Linked DNA regions of Saccharobesus litoralis. The protein of the gene in region 1 interacts with the protein of each later gene in a pairwise test. Links are inferred from orthologs where the notes say so. Each region holds a gene or a part of one and is shown in the gene's direction. Other genes may lie near its edges.

Evidence for each region. The genes of interacting proteins can lie anywhere in the genome.
Region 2: the proteins of yhbY (region 1) and rho interact in binary tests that used the Escherichia coli proteins (3 or more experiments, as listed by UniProt). The link is inferred for Saccharobesus litoralis from one-to-one orthologs.

What each region holds. Positions count from the first base shown.
Region 1 is NZ_CP026604.1:3,295,874-3,302,468, reverse strand. Bases 1,843-4,841 are described here. They hold yhbY (ribosome assembly RNA-binding protein YhbY), read left to right. Parts: upstream 1,843-3,193; coding sequence 3,194-3,490; downstream 3,491-4,841. Other genes in these bases: carB (carbamoyl-phosphate synthase large subunit), read right to left, coding at 4,056-4,841; greA (transcription elongation factor GreA), read right to left, coding at 3,577-4,056; rlmE (23S rRNA (uridine(2552)-2'-O)-methyltransferase RlmE), read right to left, coding at 2,452-3,081; ftsH (ATP-dependent zinc metalloprotease FtsH), read right to left, coding at 1,843-2,353. Also shown: folP (dihydropteroate synthase), read right to left, coding at 1-338; more of ftsH, read right to left, coding at 422-1,842; more of carB, read right to left, coding at 4,842-6,595.
Region 2 is NZ_CP026604.1:5,634,201-5,637,037, reverse strand. It holds rho (transcription termination factor Rho), read left to right. Parts: upstream 1-703; coding sequence 704-1,972; downstream 1,973-2,837. Other genes in the region: C2869_RS21580 (hybrid sensor histidine kinase/response regulator), read right to left, coding at 2,265-2,837; trxA (thioredoxin TrxA), read left to right, coding at 161-487; rhlB (ATP-dependent RNA helicase RhlB), read right to left, coding at 1-50. UniProt on the Escherichia coli protein: Facilitates transcription termination by a mechanism that involves Rho binding to the nascent RNA, activation of Rho's RNA-dependent ATPase activity, and release of the mRNA from the DNA template.

The sequences.
Region 1 (6,595 bases):
TTGATTAAATCCGCACCCACGTCAACACTTTGCTGCATAACATCAGGTTTCGATGTATCGACAGATACCCAAACATCAAATTCTCGCTTAATTGCTTGTATAACCGGAACAACACGCTGACGCTCTTCTTCAATAGAAACAATACAGGCTCCTGGTCGGGTCGATTCTCCGCCTACGTCGATTATGTCAGCGCCTTCATTAAGCATTTTTTCTACTTGAATCAGAGCTTTATCAATACGCGTAAACTGACCGCCATCACTAAATGAATCCGGCGTCACGTTTAAAATTCCCATAATCAAAGGAATTTGAGATTGTTGAATTTGTGTTATTAATGACATGCAGAAAATTTACGGAAGAATCTATTTAATAAAAAAGCTCACTACTAAGGCAGCGAGCTTTAAAATTGGATAATTAAAAAGAATTAATGAATGATGTCTTGATCAGGTTCGCTATCCGATGATGTTGCCTTGTCGCTAGTACTAGAGCTGTTGTCATCTTTTTTGCTACCCGAGTTATTTTGATTGCTCCAATCTTGCGGCTCTCCCACTGGGCGACGCGCCATTAAATCATCAATCTGCTTAGCATCAATCGTTTCATATTTCATTAATGCATCTTTCATTGCATGCAAGATATCCATGTTATCACGCAATAGTTGCTCTGCTCTGTCGTAATTACGATCAACAATTTTACGAACTTCTTCATCAATCGCTTTAGCTGTATCGTCTGACATGCTCTTAGCTTTTGCAGAGCTGCGCCCTAAGAAAACTTCACCTTCTTCTTCAGCATATAACAAAGGCCCTAATTTTTCTGTCAGACCCCACTGAGTAACCATTTTACGCGCAATATCAGTTGCACGCTCAATATCATTGGAAGCCCCTGTAGACACTTTTTCATCACCATAAATAATGTCTTCGGCAATTCGCCCACCATATAGGCTAGAAAGCATACTTTCTAAGTGTTGTTTACTATGGCTAAATCTATCTTGCTCCGGTAAATACATGGTGACACCAAGTGCTCGACCACGAGGTATAATACTGACTTTATAAACAGGATCGTGATCAGGTACTAAACGGCCGACAATCGCATGGCCCGCTTCGTGATAAGCAGTCATCTCTTTCTCGTCTTCGCTCATCACCATAGATTTACGTTCAGCACCCATTAGGATTTTGTCTTTAGCTTTTTCAAACTCTTCCATGCAAACTAAACGTTTATTGCTACGGGCAGCAAATAACGCTGCTTCATTAACTAAATTGGCTAAATCTGCACCAGAAAAACCTGGGGTACCACGTGCTATCACCCCCGCTTCAACGTCATCACCAAGCGGTACTTTTCGCATATGAACTTTAAGAATTTGCTCACGCCCACGCACATCGGGTAAACCGACAGTAACTTGACGATCAAAACGACCAGGACGTAATAATGCAGGATCTAATACATCTGGGCGGTTAGTGGCGGCAATAACTATAATACCTTCATTACCTTCAAAACCATCCATTTCAACTAGCATTTGGTTTAGTGTTTGTTCTCGTTCATCATGACCACCACCTAAACCAGCACCACGCTGACGACCAACGGCATCGATTTCATCGATAAAAATAATACAAGGTGCTGATTTTTTCGCTTGCTCGAACATATCACGTACACGCGATGCACCCACGCCAACGAACATTTCAACGAAATCTGAACCCGATATAGTAAAAAATGGGACTTTTGCTTCGCCAGCAATCGCTTTAGCTAATAAGGTTTTACCCGTACCAGGAGGACCAACCATCAAAACACCTGTCGGGATCTTACCGCCTAACTTTTGGAATTTAGTTGGGTCACGTAAGTAGTCGACCAATTCAGCGACTTCTTCTTTCGCTTCGTCACAACCGGCCACGTCGGTGAAAGTGGTTTTGATTTGGTCTTCGCTCATTAAACGAGCCTTGCTTTTACCAAATGACATGGCGCCTTTACCGCCACCACCTTGCATTTGACGCATGAAAAATATCCATACACCGATTAGCAATAACATTGGGAACCATGAAATGAAAATCGAAGTTAGAATGCTAGGCTCTTCCGGTCGTACCCCTTCAACCTTAACATTCTTGTCAATCATTTCATCGAGAATACGCTCATCACGCAATGGCATTACCGTTTCAAATTCTTCGCCATTGCGTTTTGTGCCTTTAATGATCCCTGTATGAGGATTAACTTGAGCGTCACGTACCGAACCTTGATTAACTGCCTTTACAAAACTGGTGTAATCAAGTGCTTTTGCACTGCCGCCTCCAGGTGTAAAACTCTTAAAAACCGTCATTAACACGACAGCGATTACGACCCAAAGGATCAGATTTTTTGTCATATCACTCAAGATACTAACCTCTTAAACTAAATAACAAACCCCAAGTTTGCTATTCAAATCATAAATTTGATAAATGTTTATTTAACCGAGTATAACGCTTATTTTTGTTAATGTTTATAACCAGTTGCAACAATATAGACTTCTCGTGATCGCGCGCGTGAAGAATCCGGTTTTCGAGTCTTTACAACCTTAAACGCATCGCGTACATCTTTTACGAATTGTTCGTACCCTTCTCCTTGAAAAACCTTAACAATAAAACATCCATTTTTTTTCAGAACCTGATGACACATATCCAATGCTAATTCAACTAAATACATCGCTCTTGGTTGGTCAGCACCTAAGTTACCGCTCATATTGGGAGCCATATCGGACATCACAATATCCACGTTTTTGCCACTTATTCGGTCCAATAAGGCATTTAACACGGCTTCTTCTCTAAAATCACCCTGCAAAAAATCTACACCGGCAATCGGGTCCATTTCTAAAATATCGCAAGCGATCACGTTACCGTCATCACCAACCACATCAGCGGCATATTGCGACCAGCCTCCAGGAGCAGCGCCCAAGTCAACTATTGTCATACCCGGTTTGAGTAATTTGTCTTTATTTTGAATTTCTTCAATTTTAAATACGGCACGCGAACGTAAGCCGAGCTTTTGTGCCTTTTGAACATAATGATCATCAAAATGTTCTTGCAGCCACCGCTTACTACTAGCGGTATGTTTTTTCTGTGACATATTAAATACAACTATCGTAACGCTAAAAACAATTACGACTTAATTAGTAATAAACCATAGATAGCGTTAAAATACAGAAATTCAACCTTTCTACGGCGAATTAGTATCAACAATGAGTTTAACTAAAAAACAAGTTCAATTTTTAAAAGCCCAAGCCCATAGTTTAAAACCTTTAGTTCAGTTAGGTGGTAACGGTTTAACTGAAGGTGTCATCGCTGAAATTGAATTTGCTCTTAGCCATCACGAGCTAATAAAAGTAAAAGTGCCAACCGATGACCGCGCAGAGAAACAATTAATTATGGATGCCATCGTGCGTGAAACCGAAGCTGAGCGTGTCCAAACCATAGGGCATACACTTGTGCTTTACAAACCATCAGACGATGCCAAGATTACTTTACCAAAAGGCTAAACGCCAACACCCCTTATAAGGATCATAAGTAAAGAACAAAAAAGCCGACAAAGAGTCGGCTTTTTATTATCTGGTAATTTAAAGTACTAGACGTACTCAACTTCCAATACTTCGTAGTCGACATCACCACTAGGTGATTTTAGTACGAATTCATCACCGCGCTCTTTACCTATCATAGCTCGCGCAATGGGTGAATTAACTGAAACTTTACTAGCTTTAATATCTGCTTCATCATCACCAACTATGGTATAGGTAGACTCGTCATCGGTATCACAATTAACGATAGTTACCGTAGCACCAAATATAACACGTCCGTTATTTGGCATTTTAGTTACATCAATTATTTGTGCATTGGATAATTTTGCTTCAATTTCTTGAATACGGCCTTCACAAAATCCCTGCTGCTCACGAGCTGCATGGTATTCTGCATTTTCCTTAAGATCTCCGTGTTCACGAGCTTCTGCAATATCCGCAATGATTTTCGGACGACGAACAGTTTTTAGCTCATTCAGTTCTTCGCGTAGCGCATCAGCACCCGCGACCGTCATAGGAAATTGAGTCGACATTATTGAAGTCTCTTGTGTAGTTCTTGTACAGAAGTCACTGTATTGCGATCATCCGCTTTATGAGCCATGCATGCCGCAAAGGCTGCATTCAGCGTAGTGGTATAGGCTACTTTATGTTGTAGCGCACTACGACGAATTTGTACAGAGTCAGTGATAGCCTGACGACCCTCTGTCGTATTAATGATATAGCTGTACTCATCATTCTTAATGTAATCAACAATATGAGGACGACCTTCTAATACTTTATTCACACGGCGGACTTCAATGCCAGCCTCAGCAAGTAAATCGGCTGTGCCACCTGTTGCATCCAATTGATAACCCAACTCGACAAGATTAGCGGCTAATTCTGCCACACGTGGTTTATCACTGTCTTTAACAGAAATAAGTGCACGACCTGACTTAGGTACCGTGTCATTAGCACCTAAGCTGGCTTTGGCTGATGCTTCAGCAAACGAGCTACCAACACCCATGACTTCACCTGTTGAGCGCATTTCTGGGCCTAAGATAGGGTCAACACCATGGAACTTGGCAAAAGGAATAACCACTTCTTTAACAGAGTAATAAGGTGGGATAACTTCTTGCGTAAACCCTTGCTCTGCTAGTGATTGACCGGCCATCACTCGCGCCGCAATTTTCGCTAAAGGCACACCGGTTGCTTTAGAGACAAACGGAACTGTACGAGCCGCACGCGGGTTAACTTCGATTAAATAAATCTCATCGTCTTTAATTGCGAACTGAGTATTCATTAAGCCATTAACACCCAACTCAAATGCTAACTTACGTACTTGTTCACGCAAGCGATCTTGCATTTCTGCACTCAAAGTATACGGAGGTAAAGAACAAGCTGAGTCACCAGAGTGAACTCCACATTGTTCAATGTGTTCCATAATACCACCAATGACGACTTGCTCACCGTCACAGATTGCATCAATATCAACTTCAACCGCATTGTTTAAGAATTTATCTAACAATACTGGAGAATCATTCGATACTTGAACCGCTTCGTTTAAGTAACGTTTTAAATCGGCTTCGTCATACACGATTTCCATCGCACGACCACCTAATACATAGGATGGACGAACAACCATAGGGAAACCGATTTTACGCGCTTCTGTTAACGCTTCATCAATATTTTTAACCGTGGCATTAATAGGCTGTTTAAGGCCTAAGCGTTCAACCGCTTGTTGGAAACGCTCACGATCTTCCGCGCGGTCAATCGCGTCCGGAGAAGTACCAATAACAGGTACACCCGCCGCTTCTAACTCTCGAGCTAACTTAAGCGGTGTTTGACCACCATACTGAACGATGACACCTTTAGGTTTTTCAAGACGCGCTATTTCTAATACATCTTCTAACGTGACAGGCTCAAAATATAAACGGTCTGAAGTATCATAGTCTGTAGACACAGTTTCTGGGTTACAGTTAACCATAATGGTTTCGTAACCGTCTTCGCGCAATGCCATTGAGGCATGAACACAACAGTAATCGAACTCTATACCTTGGCCGATACGGTTTGGACCACCACCCAATACAATAATTTTATCTTTATCTGATGGGTTCGCTTCACACTCTTCATCATAGCTTGAATACATATAAGCGGTAGAAGTAGAAAACTCAGCGGCACAGGTATCAACGCGCTTATAAACTGGGAATAATTTTAATGCTTGACGCTTTTTACGAACTTCGTTTTCAGATACGCCAATCAAGTCTGATATACGCTTATCGGCAAAACCTTTACGTTTTAAGCTATACAAGAAGTCTTTGTCTAAGCCTGCCAAACCTTTTTCAGTGATTTGCTTTTCAGCTAATACTAGGTCTTCGATTTGAACTAGGAACCAACGATCAATCTTAGTTAATTTAAAGATATCTTCGACTGATAACCCTAAACGCATAGCATCTGCGATGTACCATATACGCTCAGCGCCAGCATCCATTAACTCGTGCTTAACTTTAGTTAATGCATCAGGAGCCTCTAAATCAACAATAGGGTCAAAACCAGAAACACCAACTTCTAAGCCACGTAAAGCCTTTTGTAATGATTCTTGCTGGTTACGGCCTATCGCCATGACTTCACCAACAGATTTCATCTGAGTAGTAAGGCGGTCATTGGAACCTGGGAATTTCTCAAAGTTGAAACGCGGGATCTTAGTCACAACGTAATCAATCGAAGGCTCGAATGAAGCCGGCGTCGCACCGCCAGTAATATCATTCTTAAGCTCGTCAAGCGTATACCCAACAGCCAATTTAGCGGCGATCTTAGCAATTGGGAAACCAGTGGCTTTTGATGCTAATGCAGATGAACGCGATACTCGCGGGTTCATCTCGATAATAACCATACGGCCATCATCTGGGTTAATACCAAACTGAACGTTTGAACCCCCCGTTTCAACACCGATCTCACGTAATACCGCCATAGAGGCATTACGCATGATTTGATATTCTTTGTCAGTCAACGTTTGCGCTGGGGCAACTGTGATTGAGTCACCAGTATGGATCCCCATAGGGTCAAAGTTTTCAATCGCACAAACAATAATACAGT
Region 2 (2,837 bases), 2.3 Mb from region 1 along the record:
AGGTTTAGATCACTAAACTTGGTTTCTGTTAAGTGTTTTTTGCTATTCATCATTCCGTAAGCATATCAGTATAAACTTGCAATAAGAAACACAATCGTTTAAAAAAGCCCAGTATATGTATTTCTACGCGCATAATGTAGCTTTTTAATTGGAGATAGCGATGAGTGACGCTACTATCGAACTAACAAATGACAACTTCGACCAAGAAGTAATTAATGCTGAAACACCTGTTTTAGTCGACTTTTGGGCAGAGTGGTGCGGTCCTTGTAAAATGATTGCTCCTGTTATTGATGAAGTTGCGACTGAGTTCGCAGGTAAAGTAAAAGTAGGTAAATTGAATGTTGATGAAGCCAATGAAGTGGCTGCTAAATTCAATATTCGTGGTATCCCTACTTTATTAATGTTTAAAAATGGCGCTGTTGTTGATAACAAAGTAGGTGCAATCTCAAAATCACAACTTGTTGATTTTGTTAGCCAACACGCTTAATTGTTAACGCATCTTAGAGCGAAAATCAGCTTCATGTTCTGAATGAAGCTGATTTTTTTCTGGATCTATTTGATCATTACTGCTACCTTTATCTCTGTCTTACCGACGCACTGTTCCGAGTAACAACTCCAATATTAAAATTCATTAACTTTCATTTAATTGGATCAACCCTCAATTATTAATTGAGCAAAATAATCATCTAAAGAACCCACCGTTATGAACTTAACAGAACTCAAACAAAAACCTATTAGTGAGCTTGTACAGTTAGCCGAGTCTATGGGACTGGAAAACATGGCTCGTTTACGCAAGCAGGACATTATTTTTGCCATTCTTAAAAACCACGCAAAAAGTGGTGAAGATATTTTTGGAGATGGCGTATTAGAGATTCTGCAAGATGGTTTTGGTTTTTTAAGATCAGCTGACTCATCATACTTAGCTGGTCCAGACGACATTTATGTATCACCTTCGCAAATCCGCCGTTTTAACTTACGTACAGGTGATACTTTATCTGGCAAAATTCGCCCACCGAAAGACGGCGAGCGTTATTTTGCATTATTAAAAATTAACCAAGTTAATTTTGATCGCCCAGAAAATTCACGCAATAAAATTCTTTTTGAAAACTTAACGCCATTACATGCGACTGATCGTATGATTATGGAACGCGGTAACGGTTCAAAAGAAGATATTACCGCTCGAGTACTTGATTTAGCTTCACCCATTGGTAAAGGTCAGCGTGCCTTATTGGTTGCACCGCCGAAGGCCGGTAAAACCATGTTATTGCAAAATATTGCTCAATCGATTGCCGCTAACCACCCTGAATGTCAATTAATGGTGTTATTGATTGACGAGCGTCCGGAAGAAGTGACTGAAATGCAACGTTTGGTACGTGGTGAAGTGGTAGCGTCAACATTTGATGAGCCTGCTAGCCGTCACGTTCAGGTAGCTGAAATGGTTATAGAAAAAGCCAAGCGTTTAGTTGAGCATAAAAAAGACGTGGTTATTTTACTTGACTCTATTACCCGTTTAGCTCGTGCTTATAACACGGTTATTCCTTCTTCAGGTAAGGTATTAACCGGTGGTGTTGATGCCAATGCATTACATAAACCTAAGCGTTTCTTTGGTGCTGCTCGTAACGTAGAAGAAGGTGGTAGTTTAACTATTATTGCAACTGCGCTTATTGATACCGGCTCTAAAATGGATGAAGTTATCTATGAAGAGTTTAAAGGAACCGGTAACTCTGAAATCCACTTAAATCGTAAGATTGCTGAAAAACGTGTTTTCCCTGCTATTGATATTAACCGTTCAGGTACACGTCGTGAAGAGTTGTTAACCTCTTCTGAAGAGCTGCAGAAAATGTGGATTCTACGTAAGATCGTTCATGAAATGACAGAAATCGATGCGATGGAATTTATGATCGACAAGTTATCCATGACTAAAACTAATGACGAGTTTTTTGAAGCTATGAAGCGTCAAAGAAGTCAGTAGTATAGTCTTCTTGCTCAGGTCTTATGGCTTTAGTCAAAAAGGTGAGCTTAGCTCACCTTTTTTGATCCTGCTTTATGATCTCGTTTTATGACCTTACTTTATATAGTCAAAGCGATCAGGTTTTAGGGGAAGCCGTCAAAGCTACCGCGTCCTGCTCTCGCCCCTTACCTGCATCCATGCAGGCAAGCTTCGAATCCCCATGAGCATATGCTCTATTATGTGATTGGGGTGAGTAAGCGCAGACAATGAACCATAAGACCTGAGCGAGAAGGCTATATGCCTTTGCAGGACTTTAAGCTTGCTCGGTTTGTGCTATATATTGTTGCGCATGTTGCATCGACAAAGCCAAGGCTGTGTTAAATTGTTCTAAATCTTCAGTTGCAACGGCTTGCTCTTGTTTAAATTTCATATCTATTTTTTTGCAAGCTTCACTTAGGCGATCGAAGCCCAAATTCGCGGCTGTACCTTTTAAGGTATGATTCAGAATTTGCGCTTGTTTTAGGTTATCTGCATTATTTGAATTGTGCAGCAAATCAGCAAGTGTAGTCCCAGCTTTACTAAACTCCTCGCTAAATTTTTGTACTAATAGTTTTAATAAATCACTGTTGCCGCTTAGTCTTTCTAACGCCGTTGCACAATCAAAGATCAAGCTTTGTGTTGAATTAGCTTGTGGTGGATTCACCTGTGCTGAATGCGTTTGTGTAGAAGCTGTGTGCGTTAAGCTGTTTTGCGTTGGTGTTTTATCCAAGGTAGAACGAGTATGCTTAGTGGCTTGTTCATTGATTTGCTCCACTTTCAGCCATTGCTGAAGCATCATACGTAACTTAGCCATATCAATGGGTTTCGTTAGGTAATCATCCATACC